Regions from separate parts of the Staphylococcus sp. Marseille-Q1834 genome, predicted to be linked through region 1. Evidence: riboswitches for the same ligand, from Rfam matches in the RefSeq annotation. Region 1 holds a riboswitch; each other region holds the start of a gene.
The links. Region 1 has a riboswitch for thiamine pyrophosphate ahead of LIX58_RS05965 (3-oxoacyl-ACP reductase). Riboswitches for the same ligand answer to the same signal wherever they lie in the genome.
Positions count from the first base shown of each region.

Region 1 (5,124 bases):
TCCAAATATTTTAAAGATACTTAAGTAAATGGCACCTTTTTGTGATTCTTTTAAGTTTTTAGCGGCTAGTGCTTTTTGAACAATCATTTGATTTGCGCACCAGAAGAATAAGTTATTGAAAAACATACCAAAGAATAATGTTGGCCATGGTACGATATTTGAATTTACTGCTCCGAATGCATTCAGTTTCTCTGGAGTATGTTGAACGATATGATCGAAACCTTTGACGAATCCACCATCGCCCACGTGATGTAAACCAATTAACGTTACGATTAAACCGCCAACGATTAAGCCGATACCGTAAATGGAATCACTGAATGCGCTAATAGATAAACCACCTACAAAGAGGTAAAGTACCCCAATAATACCGATTGTTAGTGAAATAATAATCGTCGCTGTTGTGTCACTTACGCCTAAATAATCTCCCACGTAGAACATTTTATTAAATACTAAAGAACCTGAGTATAAGACAACTGGCATAAATGACACTACATGCGTAAAGATAAATAGGATGGATACAAAGCGTTTCGTAAATGTATCGTATCTCATCTCTAAGAATTCAGAAATGGTAGAAACACCATAGCGTAAATATTTAGGAAGGAAGACCCATGCTAGTAAGACGACCGCTACGGCAGCAGTAATCTCCCACGCCATTACCTCCATGCCTTTACCATAACTTTGACCATTTTGACCCACTAGTTGTTCCGTCGATAGGTTGGTCATGATAATCGTTGAAGCAATGGTGAAACCTGTTAAGGTATTGCCTCCCATAAAATAACCGTCTGCGCTATCGGTTTGTACTTTTTTCGAGCGCCAATACGCATAAATACTAATGCCGATAACTACGCCTAAGAATAATAGGACTGCTAGCCAATTCATACTTCTTTCTCTCTCCTTATAAAAAATTTATAAATTGCAATCATCATTCATTCTTTGCAATAAAAAAACGTTAAATCCTCACTTGCATTCAACGTTTATATTTCCTTTTTTAGATTGAAAAATGAATAAATCTTACTATATGGCGCACATATACATTAAAATAATTTCCAATACTTTTTTTAATCATAAAACTTGTTCGTTTTTAATTTTAATAACTTTTGATAAAGTTTACAAATCAACTTTTAATTAATTTAGATTAATTAACCTATGAAATTTATAATACGACGCTCATTTTTCGGTTGAAAATGAAAAACTGGAGCAAGATGACCTACTATATACAATTGCCTTGACTTCTAAATTTAAAAATTATACATTGTAAATATAGTATTAATATATGCACTAGGGGTGTTTTTTAACTGAGATGAGGCATGTCCTCGAACCCTTTGAACCTGAACTAGTTCATACTAGCGTAGGAAAGTGTGGGATAAATTTTAGATGATAATAGGGATAACACGTGTGTTAATCTCTTGCTTATATATACATATCTATTATTTACGCAACTTTCCTAACGAAGGTTGCGTATTTTTTTACTGTAAAATCAAAGTGATGGAGGCTCGTGCAATGGCAAGAACAGTATTAGTAACAGGCGGCGGCCGTGGTTTAGGCGCAGTCATCGCAAGAACATTAGTGTCACAAGGATTTCAAGTTGTCATTAATTACAATAAGAGTAAAGAAGCTGCTGAACAGTTAGCAACCAAATTAGGCGACAACGCAATCACACTACAAGCAGACGTGACACAACGTGAAGAAGTGGACCGTTTAGTGAAAGAAGCAACAGCTCACTTCGGACAAATCGATGTAGTAGTGAACAATGCATTAGTTAACTTCAAGTTCGATCCCGTTGCTCAAAAAGCATTCAAAGACTTAAGCTGGGAAGATTACCAACAACAAATTGATGGTACGTTAAAAGCAGCATTTAACGTTGCTCAAAGTGTAGTTCCTCAATTTATCGAACGTAACGCTGGTAGCATCATCAGTATTGGTACAAACTTATTCCAAAATCCTGTTGTCCCATATCATGAATATACAACTGCAAAAGCAGGTTTAATTGGTTTCACACGTAATATCGCTGCTGAATTAGGTCAATATGGTATTACAGCTAATATGGTTTCTGGTGGTTTATTAAAGACAACTGACGCCAGTGCAGTAACCACACCAGAAGTATTTGACTTAATCGCTCAAACAACACCTTTACGTAAAGTGACAACACCTCAAGATGTGGCAAATATGGTAGCGTACTTAAGTTCTGAAGCAGCCAACGGTATTACAGGACAAAACATTACAGTTGATGGCGGTTTAACAATGAACTAAACCACTTAGAGTTAAATGCGACGTTTTCATTAAGCGCATTATTCTCTATTTAATCAAAATCCCAACAACAAACTGGAGTGTTAGTGATTCATTATGACGAAAGAGAAACAGCAATTACACATTGGTATTTTAATTTATGGGTGTGGTCACCATCAGGCAGCTTGGCAACAACCTTACTCAAGTGTTGAACGTCTTGGTGATATTACCTATTATCAAGAGCTAGCTCAACTTTCTGAGCAAGGACTATTTGACGTCGTCTTCTTTGCGGATAATCAGGCCTTCAATCCAGGTTTCACCACGATGCCGAGTTTCTGGTTTGACCCCCTCATTAACTTAACAGCTATTTCCCAAGTGACACATCATGTCGGTTTGGTGCCCACTATCTCGAGTACATTTTCAAATCCATTCACGGCAGCGCGTCAGTTATTAAGCTTGGACCATATCACTGGCGGCCGTGTCGGTTGGAATTTAGTAACTTCTATGACAGACGTGGAGGCTCAGAACCATAGTATGGAGGCATTGCCTGAGCATGCTGTTCGCTATGAAAAGGCGGACGAATTCGCCCGCGTCGTTAATGGATTGTTTGAGTCATGGACTACGGAAGACTTTCAACCTCATCGTGAAGCTGGGACGTTGATGGATACGACAACGATACAACCGCTTCACCATAAAGGTAAATATTTCCAAGTACGTGGGCCACTAACAACACCACAAAGCCCACAAGGAAAGCCAGTTGCTATGCAAGCAGGCGCATCTGACCAAGGTATTGCGTTGGCTACGAAATATGCAGATGCCGTTTATTCAGTATCATGGAATTTGAAACAAGCTCAACGCTACCGTGAAAGATTAGATGCTCAAATGAAACAAAACACAGATAACCCAAGATACATTAAAGTCTTTCCTGGATTAGTAACGTATGTAGGGCGTACACGTGAAGAAGCGGAAGCTAAGAAAGCAGAGCTAGATGCTTTACTTCCCGTTGAAACGGCTTTGAAACAGTTAAGTTTCTTTGTTCAACAAGATTGTAGTAATTGGGAACTAGACCAACCCGTTCCCGAATTACCCCCACTTGAGGAATTTAGTGGACCAAAGGGTCGTTACGAAACTATCCTTGAAATCATTAATGATAAACAACCGACTGTTCGTGAATTACTTGGCTATTTAAATGCTGGAGGCGGACATTTAACCTTAGTAGGCACACCTGAAGACATCGTAGACGAAATGGAACATTGGTTCAACGAAGGTGTCGCAGATGGCTTTAATTTAATGCCACCTTCCCTCCCACATAGTTTAGAAGACTTTGTAGATTTAATCGTTCCTGAATTACAACGTCGTGGTTTATATCGCACAACGTATACAGGACATACCCTGATAGATCACTTAGGGCTAAATTAGAAATAAAAAAGACATTCATTATTATCTATATCATTTAATTCAAATTCATTTATATCCAATACCCAATTTATTAATCCATATAATAGAAATTAACGTATAAAGGCGATGATGCTAACTTAGGAGCACCATCGCCTTATTTAATTCATATAAAAAAGCGAACCTGAAAGACAGGCTCGCTCCTTTACTGATAACAACACTTAATATTTGTAAGGGTCATTATCTTTCTTATCTTGTAATTTTTTAGCTTCATCTTTTAAGAAATCATCGTTATGGTGTTCCTTTTCAAGATCTTTATTTAAGCCAATTGAATCATTATTATTATTGTGATTATATCTATCACTACGACGATAGTTGTTATCGTTGTCATGATGATTATCTTCATCATTCGTTAATGTTCTACCAATATTATTATGATCATCGTTACCGTTATCTGCTGACCACTCTACATCATTACGACGATTAAAGTCATCATCAAAATGGTTTAAATCATCACGGTGATTTGATGAACGATACTCATGACGGTCTGTATCATGGTTATAATTACGGTCATCGTCACGACGGTAACCATTATCATCATATAAATGGTCACGATTATGACGCTCATTGTCATTGCTATGACTAGAATTATGACTGCCCTCATGTACATCGTGTTCATCATCGTTTGAATAATGTTCTTTAATATAGTCCTGTTCTTTAGCTTTATCTTCTTCATCTAAAATGAAGGCATTGTTACTAGCATTTACATCTTTACGATCACTATCATGTCTGTCATGGTTGTCTCTATCGTTACGATTATCATTTCTATCATTGTGGTAATCATTGCCATGTTGACCTTGATTTGTCACGTTAGCATAACCACTGTTTTGGTTGTCATGATTGTTGCGACGACTGTCATCATTATTATCATGATGATGATTGTAATCATCTCTATTATGACCTTGATTAGTTACATTCGCATAACCATTATTTCGGTTGTTATTGTCGTTATCGTAACTATTGTTACGATTGTCATAACGGTTGTCACGGTGGTTATCATAGTGATTATTACCATAATAATTGTTGTCATGATCATTATGTTTTTTAGCTTTTCTTACTAATAACATAATACCTGCGATTAACCATAAGATAGCGCTAATCCAGTTTGTTGCTAGCGCTAAAACACCTGCGATAAGAATTAAAATACCTGCAACTTTATGTTTTTTACTAATTAAAAAGCCACCAATAATTGCTAAGATTAAAGGAATAATTGAACCCCAAGTAAGGAAATCAATAAATTTACTTAACGCATTAACACCGTTATTAATTTCATTTGTTGATACTTGGTTACCTTGTCTTTGTGTTTCAGTTATGACTTGTTCTCGGAAATCTCCATTCCCTACGAAAGGACGAATTAATAGAAATACAATTGCAAGTAACGCTTGAATTGCTACACCGACCCAAGTCAGTATGTGTTCACCAATTCGGCTCACTTTGTTATGT
Region 1 is NZ_CAKASN010000001.1:1,201,295-1,206,418, reverse strand. It holds gene LIX58_RS05970 (solute:sodium symporter family transporter) at 1-879, opposite strand, end outside; TPP riboswitch at 1,271-1,372, shown strand; gene LIX58_RS05965 (3-oxoacyl-ACP reductase) at 1,501-2,250, shown strand; gene LIX58_RS05960 (LLM class flavin-dependent oxidoreductase) at 2,344-3,645, shown strand; gene LIX58_RS05955 (DUF4064 domain-containing protein) at 3,843-5,124, opposite strand, start outside.

Region 2 (5,124 bases), 200 kb from region 1:
GCACTCTTTTGTACAAATATCATTTGTGGAGAATAGCATCCTTGTTGATCGTATCGCATTATTTCTAAAGCTAAGTTTTTAGCGTTCTTTTGAACTTTATTAGATTTTAAAGCTTCGGGGCTTACTATAGCTAAACCTACTTTTTCGCCATAACTAAGAAACTTTTTAGTAATAGGAATACGTTTAGAAATTTTATTTAAAATCTCATTATTTCCATATCCCATTATGATATCTGAATGATTGATGGCAATATCTTCTAGTTCAGTATTGCCTCCAGGCCAATAAATAATTGCTATACTATTTCCAATAATTGGGTCGATTTCAGTTAAAAGTTGAACAAACCAGCTAGCAATAAAAGGCTCAGACTTAGGTAACTTACAAATACTTCCAGACTTAACTATTAAGCTGCTGATTAGACTCCATAAAGGAAGGCCTGGAACATTACCGGACCATATGTGAGTGATAATATCTGGCGCAATGGCCTTTGAGAATCCCCCTTTATGATTAGGAACAAATTGCTCTAAAATATTAGGATTATAAAAATCTTCTGATATGAACTGCTGAAGTTCATATTTTCTGAAAGTAGTTAAGTATTTAGTAAATCCTACTTTAAGAATTTCTGAACTATAGCCAGTAATTTGAGGTATTATTTCATCAATACTTTTTCGCCATTTAGACTGTGAATCTAAAAAAATATGAATAGCTGTATCAATTAAATTAATAATTTTAGTAGTTGAATAATTTTGTAAATTTATTCTATTTTCTTTTATTTTAGAACAAACGAATTCTAATTGAGCTTTAGTCAAATCAGGTACTAAAGCAGTATAATTCTGAAATTTGATTTCTTTATAGCTTAATTCGTGACTGTCTATAAAAGGAACATGTCCTACTTTTAGCTTCATATGTATCTCCTTAATTTTTAGAATTTAAAAATTCTTCAACAGCTAATGAGCAACCTTTTGCTAATGCTCCTTCAGTTCTTCCATGTAAAATAAACCCTTCTTGAGTAGGCTCTCCAACATCTTCCATCATTATTGTTGCAACAGAATTATAGTTTGCTAAATCATAATGGATTAAAATACCTTTTTCATTATAAGCAACATCTTCCATGGTCATAGGGTTAACCACACGACTTCGACACCAATGAGGTGCGAATTTAATTGATGGAGAGGTTTCATTTCCTTTGTCATAAAATTGAGTACTTAACTCAGTGACGCCATACATATTAATACACATATCTTTTGGAATATTAAATAGATTTGATACTTTATCGTAAAATTCTTGTTGAGGTAGCTCTTTTGAGCGATTTTTGTAACCTCCAGTATCTAATACTCGGCTACCTACAGGTAATTTAAAAGCTAAATTATGCTCTTCTAGATATTCTATTAAGTGAACAATGCTGTAACTCGCTCCTAGTAAAGCAAACGGAGTTTTATGTGCTTCAGATTGTCTTAAAGCTTTAATGAGTTCAGAATATTGAATTCCATTTTTATCTATATAAGTAGCACTATTTACCGTTCCAAATGTTGACTTTGCAACTTCAAGGTAATGAGCTAATGAAGAATTCGGTAATTCTTGAGGAGTAGGGAATAATATAGACATTTCAATTTTACTACAATCTGAAAGGAACATTTTTTTGAAAAAGGAAGTCATAGCTAAATCATAAACATCTAAATCTTTATGGTAATTCTTACCTTTAATTCCGCTAGTAGTACCACTAGTCATATAGACAAATTGAGCTTCTTTAGGTGGTATAGCACTAAATGTTGCATGTTTGAAAGCATTAATTGGTACAGCTGGAATATCTTTCCAATCGTTAACTGTCTGAGGCGTTTTACCTTGAGATAAGCAAAATTTTTGATAGTCATGGTTTTCATTATATTGAAACTCAAATAGCTTTAAAGCAACTGTAGGGAAATCATTTGAGCTTCCATATTCAATAAATTGATAAATATACTGTTTGATTTGATCAAAGGTCATTTATATCTACTCCTTTATAATATAAAAACAGAGAGACACAATTATAGTGCTCCCTGCTTTAGTGGATATTATCTATCTAAAATCACTTTCCTACGTTGGTTTTAGCCATATCAGGTTCAATGGTTGAAGTTATCAACTTCTCTCAGCAAATAGCACCCATAGTGATATATAATTTTAGTCTTATTAATATTATATTGAAATGTGAATTAAATATCAAAACTAATTTTTGACAAAAAAATAAAAGAAAACTATATTTAAATTAAGGCAGATATAAGTACTAGGGGTGTTTTTAAACTGAGATGGAGCAATCCAAACCCTTCGAACCTGAACTAGTTAGCACTAGCGTAGGGAAGTATATATCAATAATAAAAATATATACTTTTTTATATGCGCAAACTATCTAGTTAGATAAGTTTGTGTTTTTTTATGTACTATTCTCTGCACAATTGTGTAAAGGAGTAAGAAAACGTTGAAAAAGTTAAGTCTGGCAGACATATTAGTTACTGTTTTAATTAGTTTTATTTTTGGATTAATTTATAAAGGTGTAGGATTAACTGTGGCAGCGTTAAAGCCTTTAGGACTACACTTAGATCAAATAGCCTATGGACTTTGGTTTATCGCTGCGGTTGTAGCATTTCTAATAATTCGCAAACCTGGTGTAGCTTTATTAGCAGAATTAGCTGCAGGAGCTGGGGAGACAATTTTATCAGGTGATATCAATATGTCTATATTATTACATAGTTTAGCTCAAGGCTTGGCATGTGAAATTATATTTTTAATTTTTAAATATAAATCTACTAAACTAGCAGTGGCTATGTTAGCTGGTGCAACTGCTGGAATATTTACTATACCAGTTGATTGGTTATTCAATTATTTGGGAGAGTTAGCAACTTGGAATATAATTTTGCTGTACACGATTAGAATTCTAAGTGGAACATTTTTGTCAGGTGCATTTGGATATTATATTGTAAAAGCACTAGAAAAAACAGGGGTGACGAATCTATACCGAAGTTCCACTAAAGATGATATTGATGCATTATAAAATATATCACTTTAATATTTAAGTATTATTTATTGTTACCAAGTTATAACTTGACTATACTTAAGTTATTGTTTTTGTTAGTTGGAAGGAGTTATTATATTGTCACAAAACAACGGCAAATTGAAATGGTCAAGTTTGATTATGGGAACGTTGCTCCTTATAGTAGCAATTATTATATTTAGCTATCCTGTAAAGAACTTTTATACATTAACTTGGTTAATCGGTTTATTTATTTTTATTAACGGTATCATCCAACTGTTATTCAGACGCGCGACGAAAGCGTTAGCTGGAGGCGGTACAGGTTTAATCATTATTATTGGTATTATCGATATCATTTTTGGGTTATTAGTAAAGTTTAACGTAGGCGCAAGTTCTGAATTCTTCGTCTTCATGTTCGCAGCATGGTTTATTGTAAGTTCAACTATTGGTTTATTTACAATCTCTCATCAAAATCGCTTACGATTTTTATCTATTATTGTCAATATACTAGGTCTTATTTTAGGAATTCTCTTACTATTTAATCCAATGATGGGTATGATCTTCGTATCATTAATGATTGCCTTCACATTCGCAGTACTAGGCGTCACTTATGTTATTGATGGCCTAGCTTAGTAGAGTCTAAAAAGCTATTTTCTCAGTATTTGGGGAAATAGCTTTTTTAAATAGGTGGCTATAATGCTCTTTTTTAAAAAAGTGAATTTAAAAATAATAAGTATTAAAATGATAATTAAGAAAATAAATTTCAGGAGGGGATACTTTGAATTACAATTTTGATGAAGTTATAGAGCGTCGCTATACCAATGCTATGAATGTGGAAGGTTACAAAGGTTATTTATTTGGAGATGCTGACGTTTCAGATATAGCAGATAATGATGAATTGATTCGCATGTGGGTTGCAGATATGGACTTTGCCACACCAGAGGTAGTTTTAGATGCTATACGTGATAGATTAGATAAAAAAATTCTAGGCTATACTAATATTTTTGGCTCAGAGTATTATGAAGCTTTCGTTTCGTGGACTGAACGACGTTTTGGTTATACTTTTCCTCAAGAACAACTCGTCTTCTCTCACGGCATTGTGGCTGGCCTCATAGAATTAGTAAATTATATTTGCGACGAGGATGACAAAGCCTTAATCCTTACGCCAAGTTATGGGCCATTCAAAATGGCATGCGACAAAAATAATGTGTTGCCTGTTTATTTACCACTTATTAATAACAATGGATATTATGAAATCGACTATGAAGATGTCTGTAAAAAAGTAGAAACAGAAAATATAAAACTGTGTATCTTTGCTAATCCACATAACCCAACAGGTAGAGTATGGTCAGAAGATGAGTTACAACAATTAGGAAAAATTATGCAAGACAATGATGTGTGGGTCATTTCAGATGAGATTCACTGTGATATTAAACGCGCTGGTCAAACGCACATTCCATTTGCTAGGGCTGTGCCAGATTACGATAAGATTATTACCACAATGTCTCAAAGTAAAGCGTTCAACATCGCAGGTCTTATGTTCTCAAACATTATCATTCCTAATAAAAGATTACTAAAGACATGGAAGTTACGTCACTTTAGTACGGAGAATCCTTTGAGCATCGTTGCAACACAAGCTGCTTATGAAAAGGGCGAAGACTGGTTGGAAGCAATGAATCATTATTTAGATGACAATTTTAAATATTTAGCAGAATTCTTGGAAAATGAACTTCCACATGCAAAATTTAAAATACCAGAAGCAACTTACCTAGCATGGGTAGACTTAAGTTATTACATTGATAAGAAAAAAATCGACGAACCTATAGCTAAATATTTTATTAAGCATGCAGGTGTCATTATTGAAGGTGAAGAACAATTTGTTCATAATGCAGAAGGTCACGTCAGAATAAACATTGCCATTCCACGAGAAATTATGAAAAAAGGTCTACAAAAAATAAAAAACGCATTAGTATAAATAGAGGAGAAATTATGACAATCATTCAACCATCAAATAATGGAAGTACACCATTTCAAAAATTATTAGGTCACCAGCCTGAATTAATGACTTCATGGACACAACTTAGTGATTTATTAGAGAACGATGGCGCTTTAAGTAAAGAATT
Region 2 is NZ_CAKASN010000001.1:997,169-1,002,292, forward strand. It holds gene LIX58_RS05020 (acyl-CoA reductase) at 1-902, opposite strand, end outside; gene LIX58_RS05025 (long-chain fatty acid--CoA ligase) at 913-1,980, opposite strand; TPP riboswitch at 2,051-2,150, opposite strand; TPP riboswitch at 2,250-2,348, shown strand; gene LIX58_RS05030 (ECF transporter S component) at 2,450-3,022, shown strand; gene LIX58_RS05035 (DUF308 domain-containing protein) at 3,122-3,634, shown strand; gene LIX58_RS05040 (3M3SH-releasing C-S lyase) at 3,780-4,976, shown strand; gene LIX58_RS05045 (carboxymuconolactone decarboxylase family protein) at 4,991-5,124, shown strand, end outside.
Region 2: linked by a shared signal. The riboswitch ahead of LIX58_RS05025 (long-chain fatty acid--CoA ligase) and the one ahead of LIX58_RS05965 (3-oxoacyl-ACP reductase) in region 1 are both predicted to bind thiamine pyrophosphate.

Region 3 (5,124 bases), 190 kb from region 1:
AGGTATTTTAATTGCACGTTTTGGCAAATTATCAGGTGTTATCATCACTATTGCCAACATTATTCAAACAGTACCGGTCATTGCAATGTTAGCGATTTTAATGCTCGGTATTGGTTTAGGTATGAATACCGTTATATTTACCGTGTTCCTTTATGCCCTATTACCAATTATTAAAAACACATATACGGGTATAACAGGTGTAGATGCCAACATTAGAGATGCTGGTAAAGGCATGGGCATGACGCGTAACCAAGTATTACGAATGATTGAATTGCCATTATCATTATCCGTTATTATTGGCGGTATTCGTATTGCATTAGTCGTTGCAATCGGTGTAGTTGCCGTTGGTTCATTTATCGGCGCGCCAACATTAGGTGACGTGGTCATTCGTGGTACTAACGCAACAGACGGTACCTTATTTATCCTTGCTGGTGCACTTCCTATTGTCGTAATCGTTGTATTAATCGACGTTCTTTTACGCTTACTTGAGAAAAAGTTAGACCCAGCAACATAATAATGAATGATTAGGAGGAATCCTCACATGGCATTAATTGAACTGAATTATTTATCAACAACAATTGGTAAACATCAAACATTAAACGTTATCTTACCAGAAGATGAAAGCTTTTTTAAAAAAGATGAAGAGGCAAACCCATTAAAATCAATGTTAGTGTTACACGGTTTATCAAGCGATACACATTCGTACAAACGTTATACTAGCATTGAACGCTATGCGAATGAACATCAACTTGCCATTATCATGCCGGACGCCGATCATAGTTTCTATACAAATATGGCATATGGACATAGTTATTATGATTATGTAATGGAAGTCTATGATTATGTTCATCAAATCTTTCCATTATCTAAAGATCGCGCAGACAACTTTATCGCTGGTCACTCAATGGGCGGTTTCGGTACAACAAAATTTGCTTTCACACAAAGTGAGCGCTTCGCGAAAGCAGGCATCCTTTCTGCACCGTTTGACGTTACAATGCTTAAAGATTATGAGTACTATGATTTCTCACCAGCATCTATTCTCGGTGAAAATAAAGACGTCAAAGGGACTGACTTTGATCCATATCATTTAGTAGATCAAGCAGTTAATAACAAACAAGATTTACCAGAACTACTTATTATGTGTGGGACCGAAGACGAACTTTATCAAGATAACTTAGATTTCATAAAATATCTCGATGACAAAGGTATTAACTACGACTTCAGAGAAAGCCCAGGGAAACATGATTATGCATATTGGGACAAAGCCATCAAAGAAGTCATCGAAACATTTACACAAAACTAAACACATAACAAACGCATATATATCACAAGGCAATTTCTATTGAGCTTCGATAGAAATTGCCTTTTTATTTTACTTATAATATGCCTTTAAAATCTCATTGTAAGGGGTGAGTTGGGATAATATTATGATTTTAAGTTTACAAATTACACAACATGAAATATAATATATACATAACTAGCATTACTAGCATGAAAAAGCCCCCAGGCTCCTCAAAGCTGCTGGGGGTTTTTTGTTGTGTCACTTATGTAACGTGTTAATTAGCTTAGCGATTAAACTATCTAAAAATTTAATCACTAAATGACTAATTATACTAGCTACAATGGACACGGCTAGCATTGCTAGCATGGCATCACCTTCATATATTTATTCATCACATATATGGAATTCTATGTGATACATTTCTAGTATAATCCTATTAACGCATTTGTATATATTTTTTATAAGATAAAAATAAAATTTATTTCATCTTTTTAAAAACTGAAAGTAAGAGCCAATAAAAATTAATAAACTGCAATTTAGCAACTATTTAAGAGTCACTATCTTTTAACGTAAGATAGTTGACTTCTTTTTTATAATATACTATCTTATATTATAAGATAGTTAATAAAAAGGTGATGACATGTCAGTATCCAATCAAATGATGAAGGGGCTTTTAGATGGCGCAATACTTGGACTTATAGCAAAAGGCGAAACGTATGGTTATGAAATTTTAGAGAAATTAAAAGAAAATCAGTTTCCTGAAATAAGCGATGGTAGTATTTATCCAGTGCTTCTGAGATTAAGTAAAAAAGGCTATGTGAATACAACTACTCGCAAATCAGACAACGGCGGACCAAAACGTAAGTATTACACTATTTCTGAAAGTGGCAAAGAAGAGTTACAACGTTTTAAAGAAAAATGGAGTTATCTCAACTCAGGAATGAATAATTTATTCGGAGAGTGATGAAGATGCTAAGTAAAGAACAAGAAGACTACTTGTTTAAACTGAAAGCTGAATTATTATTTAGAGGTAAAGACGAAGAAGAAGTACATGCAATTGGTGATGAATTACAAGATCACTTTGAAACAGCAGAGCAAAATGGCGATGATGTTAGCGGTATTTTAAACACGCCTGTGAAAGAGTATGCAGATAACTTTTCCAAAGAAATGAGTTTTACTAAAGGCTTACCTAAGTATCTTACTTATTTCGCAATTTTTATGTTCGCAATCTACACGATTCCGGACTTATTTGATAAAGAATTCTCGCTAACGGTAAGCTATATCTTAAACGTGATTTTCATATTCGTAATAAGTATTATAGCTCCGCTATTTCTTTTGAAAAAAATCTTTATTAAATACGGCGAGCAAAAGAAAGTTTATCTATTTGCATTTATAGGTGGCGCAATCATATTTGGACTTATGATTTTAAGTACCTATATCTCAAAGCATTACCCAATTTATACAATTGCAACTTTATCACAAACACAAAGTATTATATTAGGCATCGTATTACTCGCAATAGTGATGATTGCATGCTTTATCGTTAAACAAAAAATATTCGCACTTATTGCGTTCATCGTTTGCCTACCCAACATCATTGGCCAATTATTTAGAGCGCATAATCATTCAGACAGCCAATTCATTATCGTATCACTCACAGCATCAATCATTTTATTGGCGCTTATGCAAGTAGCATTTTTTGTTCACGCTTATTACACTAATCGCAAAGAGAAGAATTAAAGTATTATTTACTAGCGTTGATTTGAAGATAATATTTTAATAAAGAGTATTAAATCGCGCTTTATAAGAGTTCGTAAAGACTTGTATTAAGGTTTAATGCTTAAACATTGCATTATAGGTTATAAGAATGATAAGAAGTCATTTAAGGAGTGATTTTATGTCTGAGAATCAAGGTAATGGTTGTGTAAAATGTGGTCATACGGAAGTGGAAGAAGGCACGTTATCTGCAACAGGTTCAGGTTTATCAAAGATGTTTGATGTACAACATAACAACTTTAAGACAATTACTTGTAAAAATTGTGGTTATACAGAGTTTTATAAAGTCGATAATAATAGAACAAGTGACATTATTGACTTATTCTTTGGTGGATAAGCGAAGTTTTGACAGTGGCTAATAAAGTCACTGTTTTTTCTGTACACAACAAATCTTAATTTGTAGTAATATGACACGTTTGGTATAATTATGCTTGTAATACAATATCATCTGCTAGGGGTGCTTTAAGTGGCTGAAAGGAGTTTAAGGCTCCAACCCTTTTTACCTGATCTAGTTAGTACTAGCGTAGGGAAGCAAGTGAGTACATTTAAACTAAGAGGTATTAAAGGAACTTGGTTCTTCCGTGTTCTACTTTAATACGTTGAGATACATACATTTGTTTAATATACTTTCGCTTATTTTCTTATGCATTCAGTGTTTAGCTGAATGTTTTTTTGTGCGCAATTTTATATCAGTCATCTGAGATAACCCTAGCGTCTTAGAAAGGTTATGTATATGAAACAAGAATTAATTAAATTTAAAAAGAATTTTCCAGCAAGCACACGTATTTTCAAACAAGGAGAAGACACTGATATCAAAGTACCATTTCGACAAATTGAATTGTCGGATACGCAACTTGAGAATCGCTCTTTCAAGAATGAACCTGTCGTTGTATATGACACAGCAGGTCCATACCACGATGAGAATTACGAGGTAAATATTAATCGAGGACTTCCTAAACTTAGAAGTTCATGGATTGTGGAACGTGAGGACATTGAAAGTTACGAAGGACGCAAGATTCAATCGATTGATAATGGCTTTAAGAAAGATGGACACAAGAACTATGTGGCGCACCCTTTTCATTATCAACCGAAACGTGCAATGAAAGATAAAGTTGTAACGCAAATGCATTATGCGAAACGCGGCATTATTACGAAAGAAATGAAGTTTGTTGCGCTTCGTGAACAAGTGGATCCAGAATTCGTTAGAGATGAAATTGCGCGAGGACGTGCGATTATTCCGAATAACATTAATCATCCTGAATCAGAGCCGATGATTATCGGTAAGAACTTCAAAGTTAAGATTAATGCGAACATTGGTAACTCCGTTGTGTCTTCATCAATCGAAGCGGAAATCGAGAAATTGGTATGGGCCATTCATTGGGGCGCAGATACGATGATGGACTTATCGACAGGCAAGAATATCCATTCTACTCGCGAATATTTAATTCGTAATTCACCAGTGCCAGTCGGTACCGTGCCGATTTATCAAGCTTTGGAAAAGGTGAATGGGATAGCTGAAGACTTAACTTGGGAAGTCTATCGAGACACACTTATTGAACAAGCTGAACAAGGCGTCGACTACTTCACAATTCACGCCGGTGTGTTGTTACATTATATTCCATTAACTGTCGACCGTTTAACAGGCATTGTCTCACGCGGGGGCTCAATCATTGCGCAATGGTGTCTTGCACATCATGAAGAAAGTTTCTTATATACCCATTTTGAAGATATTTGTAAAATCTTAAATAAATATGATGTAGCCGTGTCATTAGGAGACGGTTTACGTCCGGGCTCTATCTATGATGCGAATGATGAAAGCCAAATTGCAGAGCTTAAAACACTAGGTGAGTTAACTGAGATTGCATGGAAGCATGATGTACAAGTCATGATTGAAGGACCTGGGCATATTCCAATGCATAAAATTAAAGAGAACCAAGACTTAGAAGATGTCTATTGTAAAGAAGCACCATTCTATACATTAGGACCTTTAGTTACTGACATCGCACCAGCTTATGACCATATTACGTCTGCTATTGGCGCAGCTCAAATAGCGAGTCATGGCACAG
Region 3 is NZ_CAKASN010000001.1:1,009,469-1,014,592, forward strand. It holds gene LIX58_RS05090 (ABC transporter permease) at 1-514, shown strand, start outside; gene LIX58_RS05095 (alpha/beta hydrolase) at 542-1,303, shown strand; gene LIX58_RS05100 (PadR family transcriptional regulator) at 1,923-2,246, shown strand; gene LIX58_RS05105 (hypothetical protein) at 2,252-3,022, shown strand; gene LIX58_RS05110 (zinc ribbon domain-containing protein) at 3,180-3,395, shown strand; TPP riboswitch at 3,502-3,605, shown strand; gene thiC (phosphomethylpyrimidine synthase ThiC) at 3,792-5,124, shown strand, end outside.
Region 3: linked by a shared signal. The riboswitch ahead of thiC (phosphomethylpyrimidine synthase ThiC) and the one ahead of LIX58_RS05965 (3-oxoacyl-ACP reductase) in region 1 are both predicted to bind thiamine pyrophosphate.

Region 4 (5,124 bases), 1.1 Mb from region 1:
GTGTGCCCAGGCATGAGGATGCCAAACTCCATATTCTGTAAGTAATGCTTCGCAATTTTGAAGTATGTAATCAGGTGTATCATCTGCGATAATTTCACCTTCGTAATTCATTAAAATAACACGGTCAACATATTCCCAAATATGTTCCACTTTATGTTCCACAATAAGTACAGTTTGATCTGTCCACAAATGGATTAGTTTTTTCCATAAATCTGCTGTAGCATCTACATCTAACATAGCAGTAGGCTCATCTAAGAAAAGTGTGTTCGCTTCTTGAAGAATTGTTTCTACTATTGCCAATTTCTGTTTCATACCGCCACTTAAGTGATTAACAAAGGTATCATCTGTAACATTTAAATCTACAGAAGCAAGGGCATTTTCAATTTGTTGATCCATTTCATGACGAGGCACTTGTTTATTTTCAAGTACAAATGCTAATTCTTCATATACTTTAGGCATACAAAATTGTGTGTCTGGGTCTTGAAAGATTACACCAGATTGTGAATCGATTTCTAATTCATCATACTTCATAGGAAGTTCAATAAGATTAGGAACGATTCCACTTAAAACATTAAGCAATGTGCTTTTACCAGATCCAGAAGGACCTAGTAAAAGCACTTTTTGTTTATCTTTAATTTCTATATTTAAGTTATCGAAAATTTTTCGATTACCATTTGGGTATTTTAGGCGTAAATTTTTAACTCTTAACACATGAATTTCCCCTTATAGGTTGTCGTAATCTTTTTGAGAAGCAGGGCGGAATAATTTGGTTACACCAGTTTGATCAAGTGCTTTAACAATTAACCAAGATAATATTCCTGAAAGTACAATTCCGCTAATTGCTCGGAAAACTATAAATAACACTAAGTTCCATGTAGCTACATCTTTTAAATAACCATAGTAATAATCAACTGGGAATGATATTAATGCAGTTGCTAAACCAGCTAAAGCAGCTACCATTAATGAACGTGATTTATATTTGAAAATAGCAAAAACAATTTCACAAGCTAAACCTTGTAAAACTGCGTAAACAATAGTCGGAATATCAAATTTCCCCATTACGATTGTTTCACCAGCTCCAGCAGCAAATTCAGCAATTAAAGCAATTCCTGGTTTAGGAATGATTAAATATGCTACTACAGCAGCCATGAACCATACACCATAAGTTAATTGCTCTAAATGAATCCCTGCTACTTGAGCAAAATTATATGGTAACCACCATAAGTTATAAATAATTGCAAATACAACAGCAATCAGCACCGTTACTAAGATTTCTGATAGCTTTAAACCTTTTGACATACTACTTCCTCCTAAAAAACGCACAACCCTCCGTAGAAAGTTGTGCGTGAATTTAAATAAAATGCATTATGTATGTATTACAATTATTTATATTAGCGACACTTTCCTACGCTAGCTTTTAACTAGATCAGGTTCAAAGGGTTCGAGGATACTCCTCATCTCAGTATACACACCCCTAGTGCGTTGAATATTTAATTTAACTTAAATGTATGACTTTTAAGAAATATTGTCAAGATGCTTTTAAATTTAAATATATTTTAAAGAAAAAATTGAAAAAATAAAAACTACCAGTCAATGAATAATTGACTGGTAGCAAAAAATTAAATTAATCTAAAGTATCTTGAACATCTTGCTTAGTTTGCTCTAGATCGTCAGTTTTTTCTTCTTTTTGTTCTTTTAATTTGTCTTCAGCTTCTTTAGCTTGTTCAGCTGCTGTTTTTTTAGCATCTTCGTTTGTCATCATACAACACTCCTCGTTGAATAATTGTTACATCTATTGTTTACCCAATAAAAAGTAGGTTAAACTTAAATAGGTCTAGAGAAGTATTTTATTTTTTTATTAAAGACAAGATGAAAATCTTCATATATAATAAATTTTGAGGTGAACAGTATGTCTTTTCTTAAGAAACACACCGAGATTATCTATAGTTATTTAATCGGTATCGTTTCACTCTTCACGGGTCTCATTATCCTAATCAATTTACCTTTAATTAAACAACTAAAAGATAAAAATAAAGCTGAATTAAGGATACATAATTTATGGGATTTTCTTAATGCATTCTTTAGTGAAATAATTAGAGTGATGAGTAGATTCATAGGCAACTTTCCTATTATTAGTGCAGTCATCATTATTTTGTTTGGTATTCTTTTAATGTTAATTGGTTATACATTATATAGAACTACGAAATATGATTACGACATCTCAATTTTCTTTTTAGTTATTGGAATTCTATATTTCCTTATTACAATTACATTAATGACGCAAGTATATGGTTTTTGGGCAGTGATTTTCGTCATTCCATTTGTTATCCATACAGGCTATATCGTCTATAAAGATGAACTTTATAGCGAAAATAGAAAAAGTCACTATCTATGGATTATTGTTTCATATGGTATTGCTTATTTAATTACTCAAATTTCTTTATACGGCAAAATTGACGCAAATGAAATTGCACCAATTGATATTTTAAGTGTAGATACTTTCTTCTTAGTGATGTGGCTATTAGCTCAAGCATCTATTTGGAACTTCTTATTCTTAAGAAGATCACTTCCATTAACTAAGGAAGAATTAGGGGAAGAAGAACCAGAATTATCAAGAACTACTAAAGGAAATGTATCGACTCAATCTAAAGTTCATTTCAAACAACTTCAAGATAAAACATCAGAATATGCACATAAGACGAGAAGAAGTGTAGACTTAGAAAAAATTAGATCTAAACGCGATAAATTCAAAAGTAAATTTAAAAATGTGTTTGATATTCAAGAAGACGATATTCCTAATTGGATGCGTCGACCTAAATGGATTAAACCAGCGTATGTAGAAATCTTCTGTGGTTTTGTTTTATTCTTATTTACATTTATAGAATTTAACAATCGAAATTCATTATTTGTGTCTGGTGAATGGCAATTATCGCAAACACAATATGTTGTTGAATGGGTAACATTATTATTACTAATGTTTATTATCATTATTTATATAGCTACTACATTCACACATTACTTGAGAGGTAAATTCTACTATTTACAACTCTTTATGATTAGTATTTTATTCTTTAAATTACTAACAGAATTCATTAACATTATGCTTCACGGTCTGCTTTTATCAATATTTATCACACCGACATTAATCATTATGTTAATACCAGTCATTATTGCCTTTACGCTACAGTTAAGAGATCGTCCTTAATATCATCACGTATATGATTAACTCCCTTCAAAGTTTTAAAAATGAAGAACTTTGAGGGGAGTTATTTTATTTAGTTTTGTTTAGTATAAAGTGAAATTTAATTTTGTTAAAATAGACAAGAACGTATAATGGAAAGATTTTCTAATAAAAATATGATTTAAATAGGAGCGTTAGAAATGAAAATAGCAACTTTAAATAAAGGAAAAGAAACAAAATATTTAAATCAATATCCGTTAGTCGATGAAGAAGATATTTATCAACACGACCATTTAAAAGAAGGCGACTTATTTTATCTAATGACTGAAAGTGATCAATACATTGCAACTGCATATGTTGGACGTCAACATAAAGGTTTAGGGTGGGTATTGAGTTATGACCAAAACGAAGTCATTAATACTCAGTTTTTCGAAAGTTTGTTTAAACAAGCGTTAGAAGAAAGAGAATATTATTATCATATTGAAGGCACAAGTGCTTTCAGACTGTTTAATGCTGAAGGTGATGGCGTAGGTGGTCTTACAATTGATAACTATAATGGCCATTTACTTATTCAATGGTATTCAAGAGGGATTTACAAGTTCCGTTACAACGTGGTAGAAGCCATCCAAAATGTATTTGAGTTTAAGTCAATTTATGAAAAGATGCGTTTTAAAGATACAGAGTATACTGGAGGCCATGTGTTAGGGGAAACGCCAGAATTCCCAATTGTAATAGAAGAAAACTTTACATTTTATAATGTAGATTTAAATGATGGTTTAATGACAGGTATCTTTTTAGACCAAAAAGAAGTACGTAAAAAATTACGCGATCATTTTTCAGAAGGAAGAACAATACTTAACTTATTTAGTTATACAGGGGCATTCTCAGTTATAGCAGCTCAAAATGCGGAAATGACGACAAGTGTCGATTTAGCAAATCGTTCACGTGCTCTAACTGAAGAAAACTTTGGACTCAATGGTATTGACCCTAAAAGTCAGTATATCTACGTAATGGATACTTTTGATTTTTATAATTATGCCGCTCGTCATGCCAAACAATATGACACAATTGTAATTGATCCACCAAGTTTTGCACGTAATAAGAAGAAAACTTTTTCAGTGCAAAAAAATTACGATGACTTGATTAATGGTGCATTAGATATTTTAGCGCCAAATGGCTCAATGTTATTATGTACGAACTCAAGTGTCTTTCCGTTAAAATCTTTTAAAAACGTGATTAAAAAGACATTAGAATCAGCAGGCGTAGAATATGAAATAGAAGAAGTAATGGGCTTGCCAAAAGACTTCAAAACACATCCACATTATAAACCATCTAAATACTTGAAAGCAGTATTCTTAAATATTAAGCATTAACATAAATAAAAGTGGGTATAATGGTTTAATGAATGAAAAAGAATCAACATGAAAGGGTGTCAAAGTATGGGAATTATAAATAGATTTACAAATAACATGACAAATAAAGTGGGTAACAAAGTATTGAATATGGAAGAAATTAAGGAAAAAAGTGCTTTACCTACTACTAAAGAAGAGATTGAAGAGCGTAGAGTGAGAGCAGAAGCGCTTGTTAAAAAGAAATCTCTTCTATCTTCTGGGATGAGCGTTGTTCCTATTCCAGGACTAGACTTTGGTGTGGATATTAAATTAATGAGAGACATCATTGAAGATGTTAATAAAATTTATGGTCTTGACCACAAACAAGTGAATAGTTTAGGCGATGACGTTAAAGAACGTGTATTATCTGCTGCGGCGATTCAAGGTAGCTCATTTGTAGGGAAAAAAGTATCAAGTGCTGTATTAAAGGTAGTAATAAGAGATATGGCGAAACGTACTGCTGCCAAACAAACAAAGTGGTTCCCAGTCGTTGGACAAGCAGTGTCAGCTTCTATTAGCTATTACTTTATGAACAAATTGGGACGAGACCAC
Region 4 is NZ_CAKASN010000001.1:131,164-136,287, reverse strand. It holds gene LIX58_RS00805 (ABC transporter ATP-binding protein) at 1-711, opposite strand, end outside; gene LIX58_RS00800 (ECF transporter S component) at 724-1,299, opposite strand; TPP riboswitch at 1,386-1,486, opposite strand; gene graF (glycopeptide resistance-associated protein GraF) at 1,625-1,759, opposite strand; gene auxA (lipoteichoic acid stability factor AuxA) at 1,910-3,205, shown strand; gene LIX58_RS00785 (class I SAM-dependent rRNA methyltransferase) at 3,382-4,554, shown strand; gene LIX58_RS00780 (DUF697 domain-containing protein) at 4,621-5,124, shown strand, end outside.
Region 4: linked by a shared signal. The riboswitch ahead of LIX58_RS00800 (ECF transporter S component) and the one ahead of LIX58_RS05965 (3-oxoacyl-ACP reductase) in region 1 are both predicted to bind thiamine pyrophosphate.